Regions from separate parts of the Neobacillus sp. C211 genome, predicted to be linked through region 4. Evidence: riboswitches for the same ligand, from Rfam matches in the RefSeq annotation. Region 4 holds a riboswitch; each other region holds the start of a gene.

Region 1 (3,144 bases), on a different contig from region 4:
AAGCAAGGCTAGTTTTCATTTGCGTAATTTCCTCGTTAATCTTTTGAACATTCATCGTATAACCTCCCAAGAAAGTTACTGATATATGCTGCCCCCAGATTGCTTAAACTCCTTAGCTTTTTCCTTCATACCTGTTTCAATAGCTTCCTTCGTATCAAGTTTGTTTTCTTTCGCATAATTACGAATATCTTGAGAGATTCTCATGCTACAAAATTTTGGTCCACACATTGAACAGAAATGTGCTGTTTTTGCACCTTCCGCAGGTAAAGTTTCATCATGATATTCTATCGCTCGTTCAGGATCTAAAGATAAATTAAACTGATCTCTCCAACGGAATTCAAAACGAGCTTTTGATAAGGCATCATCTCTTTTTTGGGCTCCTGGATGTCCTTTTGCCAAATCAGCAGCATGGGCGGCAATTTTGTAAGTAATAACCCCTACACGAACATCCTCTCTATTCGGTAAACCTAAATGTTCTTTAGGAGTTACATAACAAAGCATAGCTGTACCATTCCAACCAATCATTGCTGCCCCAATAGCAGATGTAATGTGATCATAACCAGGTGCTATATCAGTCGTAAGAGGTCCAAGTGTGTAGAATGGTGCTTCCTGACACACTTCTAGTTGTTTATCCATATTTTCTTTAATCAAGTGCATAGGTACGTGTCCAGGTCCTTCAACCATTACCTGAACATCATGTTCCCAAGCAATTTTTGTTAGCTCTCCAAGAGTCTCTAATTCTGCAAACTGCGCTTCATCATTGGCATCTGCAATAGATCCAGGACGTAAACCATCCCCTAAAGAGAATGCAACATCATAAGACTTCATTATTTCGCAGATTTCTTCAAAGTGAGTATATAAAAAGCTTTCTTTATGGTGGTGTAAACACCATTGTGCCATGATTGATCCACCGCGGGATACAATACCTGTTAACCGTTTTGCCGTTAATGGAACATATCGTAAAAGAACACCAGCATGAATGGTGAAGTAATCAACACCTTGCTCCGCTTGTTCAATCAAGGTATCACGGTAAACCTCCCATGTAAGATCTTCAGCAACACCATTTACTTTTTCAAGTGCTTGATAAATGGGGACGGTGCCGATAGGAACTGCTGAGTTTCGAACAATCCATTCCCTTGTTGTATGAATGTTTTTACCTGTTGATAGATCCATAATATTATCGGCACCCCAGCGCGAGGCCCATGTCATTTTTTCAACCTCTTGTTCGATGGAGGATGAAACAGCCGAGTTGCCAATATTCGCGTTAATTTTAACATGAAAATTACGTCCTATTATCATAGGTTCTGACTCTGGATGATTGATATTAGAAGGAATAATCGCTCGACCTTTTGCCACTTCATCACGCACAAATTCAGGTTTCATATTTTCCCTTATGGCGATAAACTCCATTTCAGGAGTAATAATTCCCTTTTTAGCATAATGAAGCTGTGTGACATTTTTCCCTTTTTTTGCACGTAATGGTTTGCGCTTTAAACCAGGAAACACATTATGATTGGCACGAGGATCATTTTGATCGTTATACCCATTATCTTCAGGTTTAATTTCTCGACCTTCATATTCCTCAACATCTGCTCGTTCATGAATCCATGTGCTTCGAATGGCAGGAAGACCTTTTGTAATATCAACAGAATAATTTAGATCCGTATAAGGACCGCTTGTATCATAGACGCGAACTGGAAGGTTTTCCTCTTCTCCAAACGCACCTGTTGTCGGGCTTAACTCAATTTCACGCATTGGTACTTTAATGTCCGGTCTCGAACCTGTTACATATACTTTTTTACTGCCTGGAAAACTAGACATGATGGAAATGTTTTGTTCGTTTAATGAAGTCTTTGACATAATAAATCTCTCCTTTTTTTGAATATAAAGGACGAGATACAGAACATAACAAGTGGAAAAGCGTATAAAAGTACATCAAAAAGCCGGGCCCATAAATGGTTGGACCCGGCTAATATGTATGCAGAAGTATAGGTGCATTGAAGACTGTCTATTCTAACTTCCCCACGCTGGTATGATCCAGATCAGGTCCCAAGAGTCAAGAAACTTCATCGTGTTTCTTTCTCAGCCCAACTTATTGGGCACCCCTAGTTATTTATATTCAATTAACAATATTATATATGAGTATCGGTTAAAATGAAATACATAATATTATTTAAAGTGATATAGTATTGTTTAGATATTATAATTAGATTGTGAAGTGAGAAAGTTTAGATCTCTTCTTGCTTGGGTTTTAAGAAGTATAATTCTTTTTTCGTACCCTAAAAAAGAAGGCTTACTTGTGACCTGACGCTCCATAATCTTTGATTGTTATTTTTACGTTGTAGTAAATTGGAACCTCACTGAATGTTTTATCCCAATCTTTTTTGACCTTTTCCCATACTTTCGGATGCTCAATTCTTAAACGGGTTCCAAAGCCAGCAACGTCTACTCGATATTCCTTTTGCGTTTTTTTAATCGTATGATCAACTAATCGTTTTACTTCTTTTTCGGTAGATTCTTCTGCCCTTTTTAGAAATGTATTATCAAAAGAGTTTCCTGAAACCACCCAATTCTCAGATAATCTCCCTTCTGATTCGATGTTTACATCAAAAGAGATATTGTTTCCCTTAACATGAGAGGTGATTTTACTTTTCATAGAATCTATCTCATATACGATTAGCCCACTAGTCTGTTTATCAAAACTTTTCACCAAACCGCCTTTCCCCTTGCCTGTTATCCATGTTATCCCATCCAATTCCTCTTCATTTAAAAAACCACGCAGTTTTTTTGTCTTTCCTTTTATCACGGCAGCTCCTGCAAATTTCACTTCACCATTTTCCGAAATGACATTTTGCAAAAGAAAACTGGATCCTGATTTCAGCTTACCGTCTAATTTAATAATCGAGATAGGAGGCAAAATTCTTGTCGTTCGAAAGGCATTATCTACCATTCCAAACAGACGAAATGCTGGAACTTCTCCTGCTTTCTTTGATACTAGGGTATTGCTAGCTCTCCCTTTACTAATAAACATAAGGCAGCTTGGTCTAAAATCATTATCCCGAAGATATTGATCAAGTAATCGATCTAAACTATACGATCGTGCAAGTCTATCACCGATTACAATGACTTTCATGTGACTGGCAT
Region 2 (3,144 bases), on a different contig from region 4:
TTCATCGACATGGAGCATGCAAAATTGCGAATCAGGATCTTGAAACATAACACCTGCATCTTTCCTGCAGAATACTTCACCACTTACCTCTGCCTCCAAATGCTCAGGGATAATACCTGAAAGAGCGGAAATCAACGTCGATTTCCCGCTCCCACTAGGCCCTAATATTAATACTTTTTCGCCTTGATTGATGGATAAAGTAATATGACTGAGTATTTTTTCAGAGCGATTATAAAAGCGAATCGAAAGATCCTTACATCCCAGAAATATGTCCATCGACGTTTTCCCTTTTCCTTTTTTCCTTCATCAGTTCATATTGTTCTAACACACCTGTTTTTGCGAGTGCGTCTACAATGACCTTCGCTAACAATCCACCGAGAATCATTCCGCTGATGACATGAATTCCTAATGTTGTAAAAAATACTTCCTTCGTGTAATATCCAAAACCGTTGGCGATTAAGTTATAAATCATGCTGCCTAGCGCTGCAAAAGCTCCAGATAGCATTAAAGTAAATAGATTGTAGCGTTTATATCCGAATATTGCGAATGCGATTTCTGCACCAATCCCTTGAAAGACACCTACTAAAAGGGCCGACAAACCAAAATGACTTCCGGTTAATAACTCTACTGCGGCCGCTGCAATCTCAGCAATAAGCGCTGCTCCCGGTTTGCGGATAATATACGCGACGATTGGACTAGCAATCACCCAAATTCCAAACATAAAACCTGCACCCACCGGCCCGACAAGAGCGGAAATAGGAATCCACAGCGTCGACCATCCTAAATAGATTACTCCACAAGCGACCGCTAGAATCACAGCAAGAACGACTTCTTTCATCTTCCAAGTCATCGTTTCACTACCTCCATTTTCACAGGCCATTCTTCGAGTTTATAAGCCATATCCCAAAACATATATTCCAACTGACAACTGATTAAGAAATGATCCTTCATTTTTTCCTTCTCTCTCTCTGTTGCTGTCATTGCCCACTCATCAAGACGGGCACAAAATTTCGTGGTAATCGAATCGGTACGATTTCCATAAAAACTGATCCAATCATAAAAAGGATGTGAGCGATCAGGATTAACCTCCGTTAATAATCTTTTCCCAATTTCCCAATACGTCCACGGACATGGCAACAACACAGCTAAAATTTCCCCTAATGTACCTTCGTGCGCAACGGTTAGCATATGACGCGTGTAATGAAGAGCCGAGGGAGATAACGGATATCCATGTAATTCCTCGTAGGGAACACCAGCTACTTGACAAAAGTTATTATGAGGATGGATTTCACTGTTTAAGATAAAAGAAATCTGCGTATTAAACATATCCATTTCTTCACGATTCTCACACTTGGAAACCGCTATTCCATAGATGCGCATAAACGAATTCAAATATTCAAAGTCCTGTTTAACATAATGAATCAATTGTTCCTTTTGTAAATCCCCATTGGCGATTCCTTGCACAAACGGATGTTCAAAAATCGCCTCGAAAATAGGATCTGCTTCTTTTCTTAATTCTGCTGTAAAACTCATAAAATTTTGCCCCCTTATTGGTTTTAATGGAAAGACTCTAGAAAAGGCGACTGAATTTTCAAACACGAAAAAACCGCCCCAAAAATGGAGCGGCTGAATAATTATATCTATCCATACACGAACTCCACTTTCCTACGCTAGTATGAACTAGATCAGGTTCAAAGGGTCCAAGATAACTCCTGTCTCAGCCATAAAATGGCTCCCCTAGTGGTCTTCCTATTAATTTAACCTTCACTCTACACTCGATGGTTAATCTTGTCAATCAATTAATATCCAGCAAATGTCGTAAGCTTCCGGAAATTTATATAGATTCGCTGATAACTAGTGAAATTAGTTTACGGTAAAAAAAGGAGAAGTGCACTAACACTTCTCCCCTCTAACAACCTACCAATCTACGAGAGCGTGAGAGGTACAAAATTTTACGCTTCCACCGTCTTCGCAATAATGGCTCCAACAACCAGCCCCCATACAGGTGCACTTATATGGAAAAATGATACATTGGATAATGCGATGAGGAACGCAAATAGGGCACTTAAACGATATTTATTTGCGGAGAAACCCAGCTGCAAACTAGATAGAAGGACGCCGATTAGCGCAAACCCTGCTAGCATCGATACAAAAGCGTGGGGTAACGATTGGATAAATGGAACGATTTTCCAAGCAAAAACACCAAACAATAATGTCAAAATCCCTGATACCACTGCCGCCATATACCGCTTTGATTTTACCCCTGCATCCGAACTAGAACAGATGGCGGTCATCATGCCAGCAATATTCGCACTTTGCCCCCCGAAAAAACTGGCAATAATCGAAAACACTCCACTAAAAGAAACAATTTTTCGAATGGGCGGTTCAAAATCCGAGCTTTCTAGTGCGCCGATTCCAGGTGCCACATCATTACTTAAGATTAACATGGCCAGAGGCAGACCTAATGTGACCATCCCCATCCAGGTAAATTCCGGCAATTGTATGGATGGTAGGAAAAAGGCAATCTCCTTAGATGAGCTATGTAGATCTTGGGTTAAAAACAAAGTAATAAAAGCGACAACCACTGCGACCATAACGGCCGGGATCCGTTTTGAGATTTTCGTACTGATAAAAAAACTAAGCAAGGCTGCCCCACCAACTATTGGTAACGCCTTAACGTCTTGGACAAGCTGAACAACATAATTGGTGACCAGGCCTGCCAGCATGGCTGCAATGACCTCTTTCGGAACCCATTTAATAATTTTAGTAAAAAGTCCTGACAACCCAATCAGCAAAATCAACAGCCCCGATATCACATACCCGCCAATTAGCTGGGGATAAGTAAAATGTGCTGTCACTGTCGCTAAAAAAGCAACCCCCGAAATCGAGTGAGCTCCGGTAATGGGAATTCTAAATAACAGAGGCATAACAATCCCTAACAACCCTCCAAAGAAATAGACGGCAAACATCCAATTGATGGTTTGCTGATTAGAGAAATGCCCTGCCGCTGCTGCCTGCAGAATGATTAACGCTGGACCTGTCATGACTAAAGTACTAGAAATCAATCCAGAAGATACGTTTTGAGTCGTTAGATCTTGAAAAATTGATTTCCTTTTATTTTCACGTAATAGTTCAATTGCTTGC
Region 3 (3,144 bases), on a different contig from region 4:
GGATATTCCTTTTTATCTCCAGGTTGGGAACGATGATATTACGAATTTCAATAATAATGAATTGCTTCAAAAACTACTGTTGAAATATGAGTGGTTAGTCAATTGTGTGGTCGCTGACACTCAATTGAATGATGTAAAAGTATTACCACAATTACATGCGCTTCTTTGGGGAAATAAGCGGGGCGTGTAAGGACAGGGACCATGGAGGACCATGGGGACAGTTCTACTGGCTTTCTGGGACAAGGAAAGAGATTAAAAAAGGCCAAAAGAACCGTCCCTGTGGGCATGTGGGCATTGAATAGATGAAGCTTATTGAATTTTTCTTAAGCCCTTCCTATCATGAATCTCTCGAATACCTTCCTCGCAAACCCCGTAAGAACGCCAAGAACAAGTTTCACAGACAACTTGAATATCGGCGGGGATGACATGTTTTAGGATGCGGGACTCTATTTCCTCCCATCTAAGAATTTGTCCGATTTTAAGGTTCATTTTGTCTAAAATAACGGCATCTCTTTCATCGATCTGGTCGTCTTGGCAATGGTATTCACCTGAATTAGGGAACTTTTCACACAACTGATCTGGTCCCTTTACAAGCAGAATCAACGTTTTTGGGTTGTTTCTCAAGGTTTGATGCAAAAGCGTCATATTTTCCACGTATTCTTGGGAATAGCCCATTCCCCGATACCCTAGAAGGCAAAAAAGATGATGTCCTCGTAGCTTATACATTATTCTCCCCCTGTTTGTTTACTCCATTTAGATTTTAAAAGTAAACTATAATTGTAATTTAGTTAACATCTATAGGGTTTATTCTACCATAAATAAGAAAAACATTTGACATTTCTACCCGAAGTGTTAACATTATTCTTGCAGGGAAATCATTACATGAAAATTACATAAATGACGCAAATCCGCTAGAGGTGCCTTTTTAAAGGGCTGAGATTGAAGTACGACTTCGGGACTCTATGAACCTGATCTGGGTAATACCAGCGTAGGGAAGTGGAAAACGGGATATTTGAAGAACGTATGTTTCTATTTCGAATTTTCGACCACTTTCTTACTTAAAGAAAGTGGTTTTTTGTTTTTCACTTTAGGCCTTCGATCTTCGGAATCTGCTTAAAAGGGGGGAACGGGTATTTCAACTAGTATAAAAGATAAAGAGATACATATTATCTCCAATGGGAAAATGCCAATTGAACAGTTATGTGAAATTGTAAGCGAAATTCATCCATATATAACCGCGATTCATTTGCGGGAAAAACAAAAAACAGCCAAGGAACTTTTCCAGGCCGTCCAACGGTTAACAAATGAAAACATCCCACTATCAAAGATTATCATTAATGACCGAGTCGATGTTGCCTGCGTTACAAGGGCTAGAGGAGTTCAATTAGCCTTCCATAGTTTAGATACTGCGCTTGTGAAAGAAAACTTTCCTCAGTTTTTGCTCGGGAACTCCATCCACTCCTACGAGGAAGGACAACAAGCAAAAGAGAATGGTGCTGATTACGTGCTATTTGGCCATGTCTTTCCTTCGCAATCAAAACCGGGTAAGACCCCAAAAGGACTAAGGGAATTAGCAAGGCTCACCCAATTAGACATCCCGGTAATAGCCATCGGCGGGATCACACCTGAAAATACGGGGCAGGTACTTCAAGCAGGATCAAAAGGAATCGCAGTTATGTCAGGAGTTTTAGATGCTCCCGATCCACTAGCAGCAGTTAAGGCTTACCTAAATGTATTAAATGGAGATGAACAAAGTGGAAAATTCATTTGATGTGGCCATTATCGGTGGCGGAATTATCGGGTCCTCGATTGCCTATCAGCTTGCAAAAAGGGGAAGAAAAGTCGTCGTGATTGAGAAGGGACGAGTGGCTTGCCAAGCGTCCAGTGCGGCTGCCGGAATGCTGGCAGCACAAGCAGAGCTGGAACAAGACGGTCCCTTATTCCAGCTGGCTTTAAAAAGTCAAGCGATGTTTTCAACGCTCGCAAGTGAGTTATTTGAATATACAGGAATTGATATTGAGTATGTGAATAAAGGCATGGTGAAAATTGCCGAAACCGAAGAAATAGCACTCGAGGTAAAAAAACAGGTCTCCTTTCAAAAAAAATGGGATCCAACCATTACCTGGCTCGATGCAACAGAAGTACGTGTGCTGGAACCATCTCTTTCACCAAGTGTAGCTGGAGGGATGTATCTTCCCCGTGATGGGCATGTGCAACCAGCGAAGTTAACAAAAGCCTTTGCTAAATCCGCGGAACATTTTGGTGCCAAAATATGTGAAGAGACGGAGGTTCTTTCTTTTGTCTATGAAAACGGTCAAGTTAAAGGGGTAAACACCAGCAACGGCGTCATCCATTGTGAACAGGTGGTTGTTGCCACTGGAGCTTGGGCGGCGAAATTAATGCAAGAATCAGGAATCGATATTCCTGTGTATCCGGTTAAAGGAGAATGCTTTTCGATTAGAACAGAAAGGCCGATCATTAACTCGACCATTTTTTCCGACAAACGTTGTTATTTAGTACCCAAACAAAATGGGGAAATTTATATAGGTGCGACTGTGATTGAAAATACCTTTGATACCAAGGTAACTCCTGAAGGGATTGCTACATTGATAGAAAGAGCGACTCAATTAGTTCCACAGATTAAGGAGGCAGCATGGGAGCGAGTATGGGCTGGAGTCAGACCGCAGACAGGCGATGGAATCCCTTATATGGGCGAGCATCCAAGCTGGCGTGGGTTGTTCGTGGCAGCAGGCCATTTTCGAAATGGAATTTTATTAAGCCCGATTACAGGGGAACTAGTTGCGGACCTAGTGTCAGGTAGCTTACTAGATCAGGAACTACTCTCTGCTTTTCACCTAGAACGGCACAAAGAAACGGTTAGTTAGGAGGTATACCATGAAGGTAGTAGTTAATGGCGAGTGGATCCAATTACCCGACCATATCGTATCTGTTTCAGATGTTCTCAAACATCATGACATCCAAGATAAGGTCGTTGTTGTGGAAGTGAACGGTGAAATATTAACCAGGTTAGAGCACCAAAGTACGAGAATATCAGATAAAGATCGAATCGAAATAGTCCATTTTGTAGGAGGCGGTTGACATGTTAAAAATAGGTTCTTTATCCTTTCAATCTCGTTTGTTACT
Region 4 (3,144 bases):
ATGGAATAAAACGGCGACCGCCAGTCCAATGAATGCTCCAACTACAAATCCAAATAGTGAAATTTTAACCGTTGAAAACACATCTGGATAAAAATCAGGCCAACCGGCAATGGCCTCTATGAAAATCTTTGATGGCGGCGGAAGAAGCCATTCCGGCACTTCTGCTAATTTAACGACAATCTCCCAAATGACAAACAAAAGGAGGAGAACCAAAATCGGTCTCCACCCTTTTACAAGATTCTTCCTCATCATCGATATTTTTCCGTTAAGTCATCCATGGCAATGCCTGTTGGCTGATAAAGGATTTTCACTTGAGAAATGACATTTTTGCTTCCCATTTCAATCATTCGTTCATTCATTTTTGAAATCACCGTAAATAATTCGTGGAGTTCGCCTTCCATTGTTGTTTCTAATGAGTGTACCTCATATTTCACACCAGATTCAGCAATGACTTTAATGGCTTCATCGACGTATGGAATGACGTCTTCTCCACCCTTTGTTTTCGGGATGATTTGAATGCTGATTAATGCATTCGCCATATTTTTCTACCCCCTATTGTTTTGGTAAAAATTCATTTGTAAAGGCTTTTTTCGCATCTAATTTCTTATCAAGAAGCTTATTCTCATACATCCATTGGGCATAATTTTCCCAAATCTCTTGCTTTTGAATTCCCCATTCCTTTGCATCATCCTGATATTTCGGAGACAACCATTCTTGACTCCTCTTTACCAGCTTTGGATCTAAATCCGGTGCTGCTTTAATCAGGATATCTGCAGCTTGATCAGGGTTTTTAATGGCAAATTCATACCCCTTGGCAGCGGCATTTACGAATGCCTTAACCGTTTCTGGGTTCTCTTCAATCATTTTTTCGTTTGTTTCTAAAACAGGTGTATAGTAGTCCAGTTTGTCAGAGTAATCTGTTAAGTAAACCATATTAATTTTTTCATTACGAAGCTCTGCTTCTACACCAGTCCACCCATAGTAAATCCAAGCGAAATCGATGTCTCGTTTCACAGCCGTAAAAAAGTCCGTATCCCCCATGTTCACGATTTTCACCTTATTGGCATCGGCGTTTTCCTTTTTCATGAGAGAAGTGATGACAGATTTTTCGACTGGCGAGCCCCATCCACCATATGTTTTTCCTTGAAAATCTTTCGGAGATTGAATCTGTTTGCCAGCTGGTGAAGCGAATCCTGATGTATTGTGTTGAATCACTGCAGCGATCGATACGAGCGGTACCCCTTGAATACGTGCCTGGGTAATCGCTTCTTGGTAGCCAACACCAAACTGCGCCTTGCCAGAAGCTACAAGTTGGTCAGCACCGGTCTCACCCGGCATGATAATATCCACATCCAAGCCTTCTTTTTTAAAGAATCCTTTTTCTTTTGCTACATATAATCCAGTATGATTGGTATTTGGCGTCCAATCCAGTACAATCGAGACCTTTTTAAGCGGCTGTTTTTTTTCTTTTGCGTTTTCTGTTTCTTTTTTGCTGCTGCATCCAGTCACTAAAAGGACTGAAAGGACTAGTACTAGCCATTTCTTCATGTAGAATCCCCCATATGTAAAAATAATATCTAAAGTGAAACAAAATAAATAGGCTGAAACCTCAGTGTTGGTTAGAAGGCAAAAACTTGCTTAAACAAAATAAAACACCCAGGCAAAGAAACCTGAGTGCATATCAGCAAACAATTAATTGTTTAAGAATATGTTCCCTCCGCCGGTATCAACCAGATCAGGTTCCAAGGGTCATCGTCTCACGGACTAAATCTCAACCGGCATCACCGGTTCCCCCACATTACATCGTATTCCACTTCATATCCTACTATTATATCAGTCAAGGCAGACAATGCCAACTGCTTTTATCTATTTATGCTTGTTAACAAATACTTCCTATCATGAAACATCCAGTTCTCATCTTCTGTTGGCACGCAAACAGAGGTTAATTCACCTGCACGATATAACTTTGCTAGTTAACCTGCGGTGTTACGAGTAAGGAGCTAGTTTCGTTCATGATAACTTATACGAACAGGGGCATTATTTGAGGATCCTCTGTATCCAATCATTTCAACTAATATAAAAAAGATGCCCCGCCCAATGGAACATCTTTTTCTATTGAACGTTATCCTATTTTCTCATCTGTCCCTGTTTCTCCAGAAGTCACATCCTCAATTGAAACAAACTCCTCCGACATTGGACGAAGTTTCTTGGATCCTACTAAGAAATAGTAGACAATCGCCACACCAAAAATCGTCAGAATCACACCCGCCAAAGGCAGCTCCACTCCAAACAATGGAAGAGTTGTCGTTAACACGCTGTATTTTACCACGCAGAAGAAAGAGAAAACACCCAATACTAATGCAATCGCCGGTACCACAGGATAGCTCACCTTAAATGGTCTTTCCAAATTCGGCTCCTTTTTCCGCAGCACAAACAACGAAACCATACTTAAGCAGTACATCGTAATCGCACCAAAAACGGATAGGATAATCAACGCATTAGCAAAGTTTGCTGAGCCTGCTGCGATCACTCCAATCGCTCCAGGAACAATCAAGCCCCAATGCGGCACCCCGCGTTTCGAAAGATTAGACAAAAACTTAGGCAGGTATCCTGCTCGAGCCAGGGCAAACGTTTGACGGGAATAACCAATAATAATACCGTGCAAGCTGGCAATTAAACCAAATAAACCGATAATGGCAACTGATTTTGGAATAAAGCTGCCTTCTCCATAAATACTTTCCAATGCCTGTGGAAGAGGATAATCCGCCGGTTTACCGGTACCGCCGCCAAGTCCTGCCGTTACGACTAAGGTTAAAATCGTTGCCACACCAAGCGTTAAAATACCGGAAATAAAGCCTTTGGGAATATCCTTTTTCGGGTCGCGCACCTCTTCTGCTGCCATCGCTCCCCCCTCAATCGCAAGGAAGAACCACATGGCAAATGGAATCGCTGCTAAAACACCGGACCAGCCATGACTAAAAGCCCTATCATTAAATATATTGGATGATTGAACATGAGGTAAACCGGCCACATAATAAATCGAGAGACCGATCAGTGCCAATACCGTTGCCACTAACTCAATGATAGCGGCACCTTTTACACCGATGAGGTTGACCAAAATAAATAAAATAAACATTCCGACCG

What was found. A riboswitch is a leader RNA that binds a small molecule or an ion and turns the genes downstream of it on or off. The one in region 4 is predicted to bind thiamine pyrophosphate.
Region 1: it holds a riboswitch for thiamine pyrophosphate, as region 4 does, so the genes downstream of both, thiC (phosphomethylpyrimidine synthase ThiC) here and ACSU6B_RS21465 (ABC transporter substrate-binding protein) in region 4, are expected to answer to the same signal.
Region 2: it holds a riboswitch for thiamine pyrophosphate, as region 4 does, so the genes downstream of both, tenA (thiaminase II) here and ACSU6B_RS21465 (ABC transporter substrate-binding protein) in region 4, are expected to answer to the same signal.
Region 3: it holds a riboswitch for thiamine pyrophosphate, as region 4 does, so the genes downstream of both, ACSU6B_RS03700 (thiamine phosphate synthase) here and ACSU6B_RS21465 (ABC transporter substrate-binding protein) in region 4, are expected to answer to the same signal.

Annotation. Positions count from the first base shown of each region.
Region 1 is NZ_JBPXRO010000011.1:124,790-127,933, reverse strand. It holds gene ACSU6B_RS12590 (serine protease) at 1-55, opposite strand, end outside; gene thiC (phosphomethylpyrimidine synthase ThiC) at 76-1,860, opposite strand; TPP riboswitch at 2,003-2,117, opposite strand; gene ACSU6B_RS12580 (Ger(x)C family spore germination protein) at 2,294-3,144, opposite strand, start outside.
Region 2 is NZ_JBPXRO010000007.1:23,681-26,824, reverse strand. It holds gene ACSU6B_RS08675 (ABC transporter ATP-binding protein) at 1-276, opposite strand, end outside; gene ACSU6B_RS08670 (ECF transporter S component) at 254-850, opposite strand; gene tenA (thiaminase II) at 847-1,533, opposite strand; TPP riboswitch at 1,646-1,749, opposite strand; gene ACSU6B_RS08660 (benzoate/H(+) symporter BenE family transporter) at 1,953-3,144, opposite strand, start outside.
Region 3 is NZ_JBPXRO010000003.1:27,498-30,641, reverse strand. It holds gene queE (7-carboxy-7-deazaguanine synthase QueE) at 1-190, shown strand, start outside; gene ACSU6B_RS03705 (DUF1284 domain-containing protein) at 310-726, opposite strand; TPP riboswitch at 904-1,012, shown strand; gene ACSU6B_RS03700 (thiamine phosphate synthase) at 1,133-1,771, shown strand; gene thiO (glycine oxidase ThiO) at 1,755-2,885, shown strand; gene thiS (sulfur carrier protein ThiS) at 2,896-3,099, shown strand; gene ACSU6B_RS03685 (thiazole synthase) at 3,101-3,144, shown strand, end outside.
Region 4 is NZ_JBPXRO010000026.1:59,320-62,463, forward strand. It holds gene ACSU6B_RS21455 (ABC transporter permease) at 1-249, opposite strand, end outside; gene ACSU6B_RS21460 (thiamine-binding protein) at 249-539, opposite strand; gene ACSU6B_RS21465 (ABC transporter substrate-binding protein) at 553-1,548, opposite strand; TPP riboswitch at 1,696-1,805, opposite strand; gene eat (ethanolamine permease) at 2,123-3,144, opposite strand, start outside.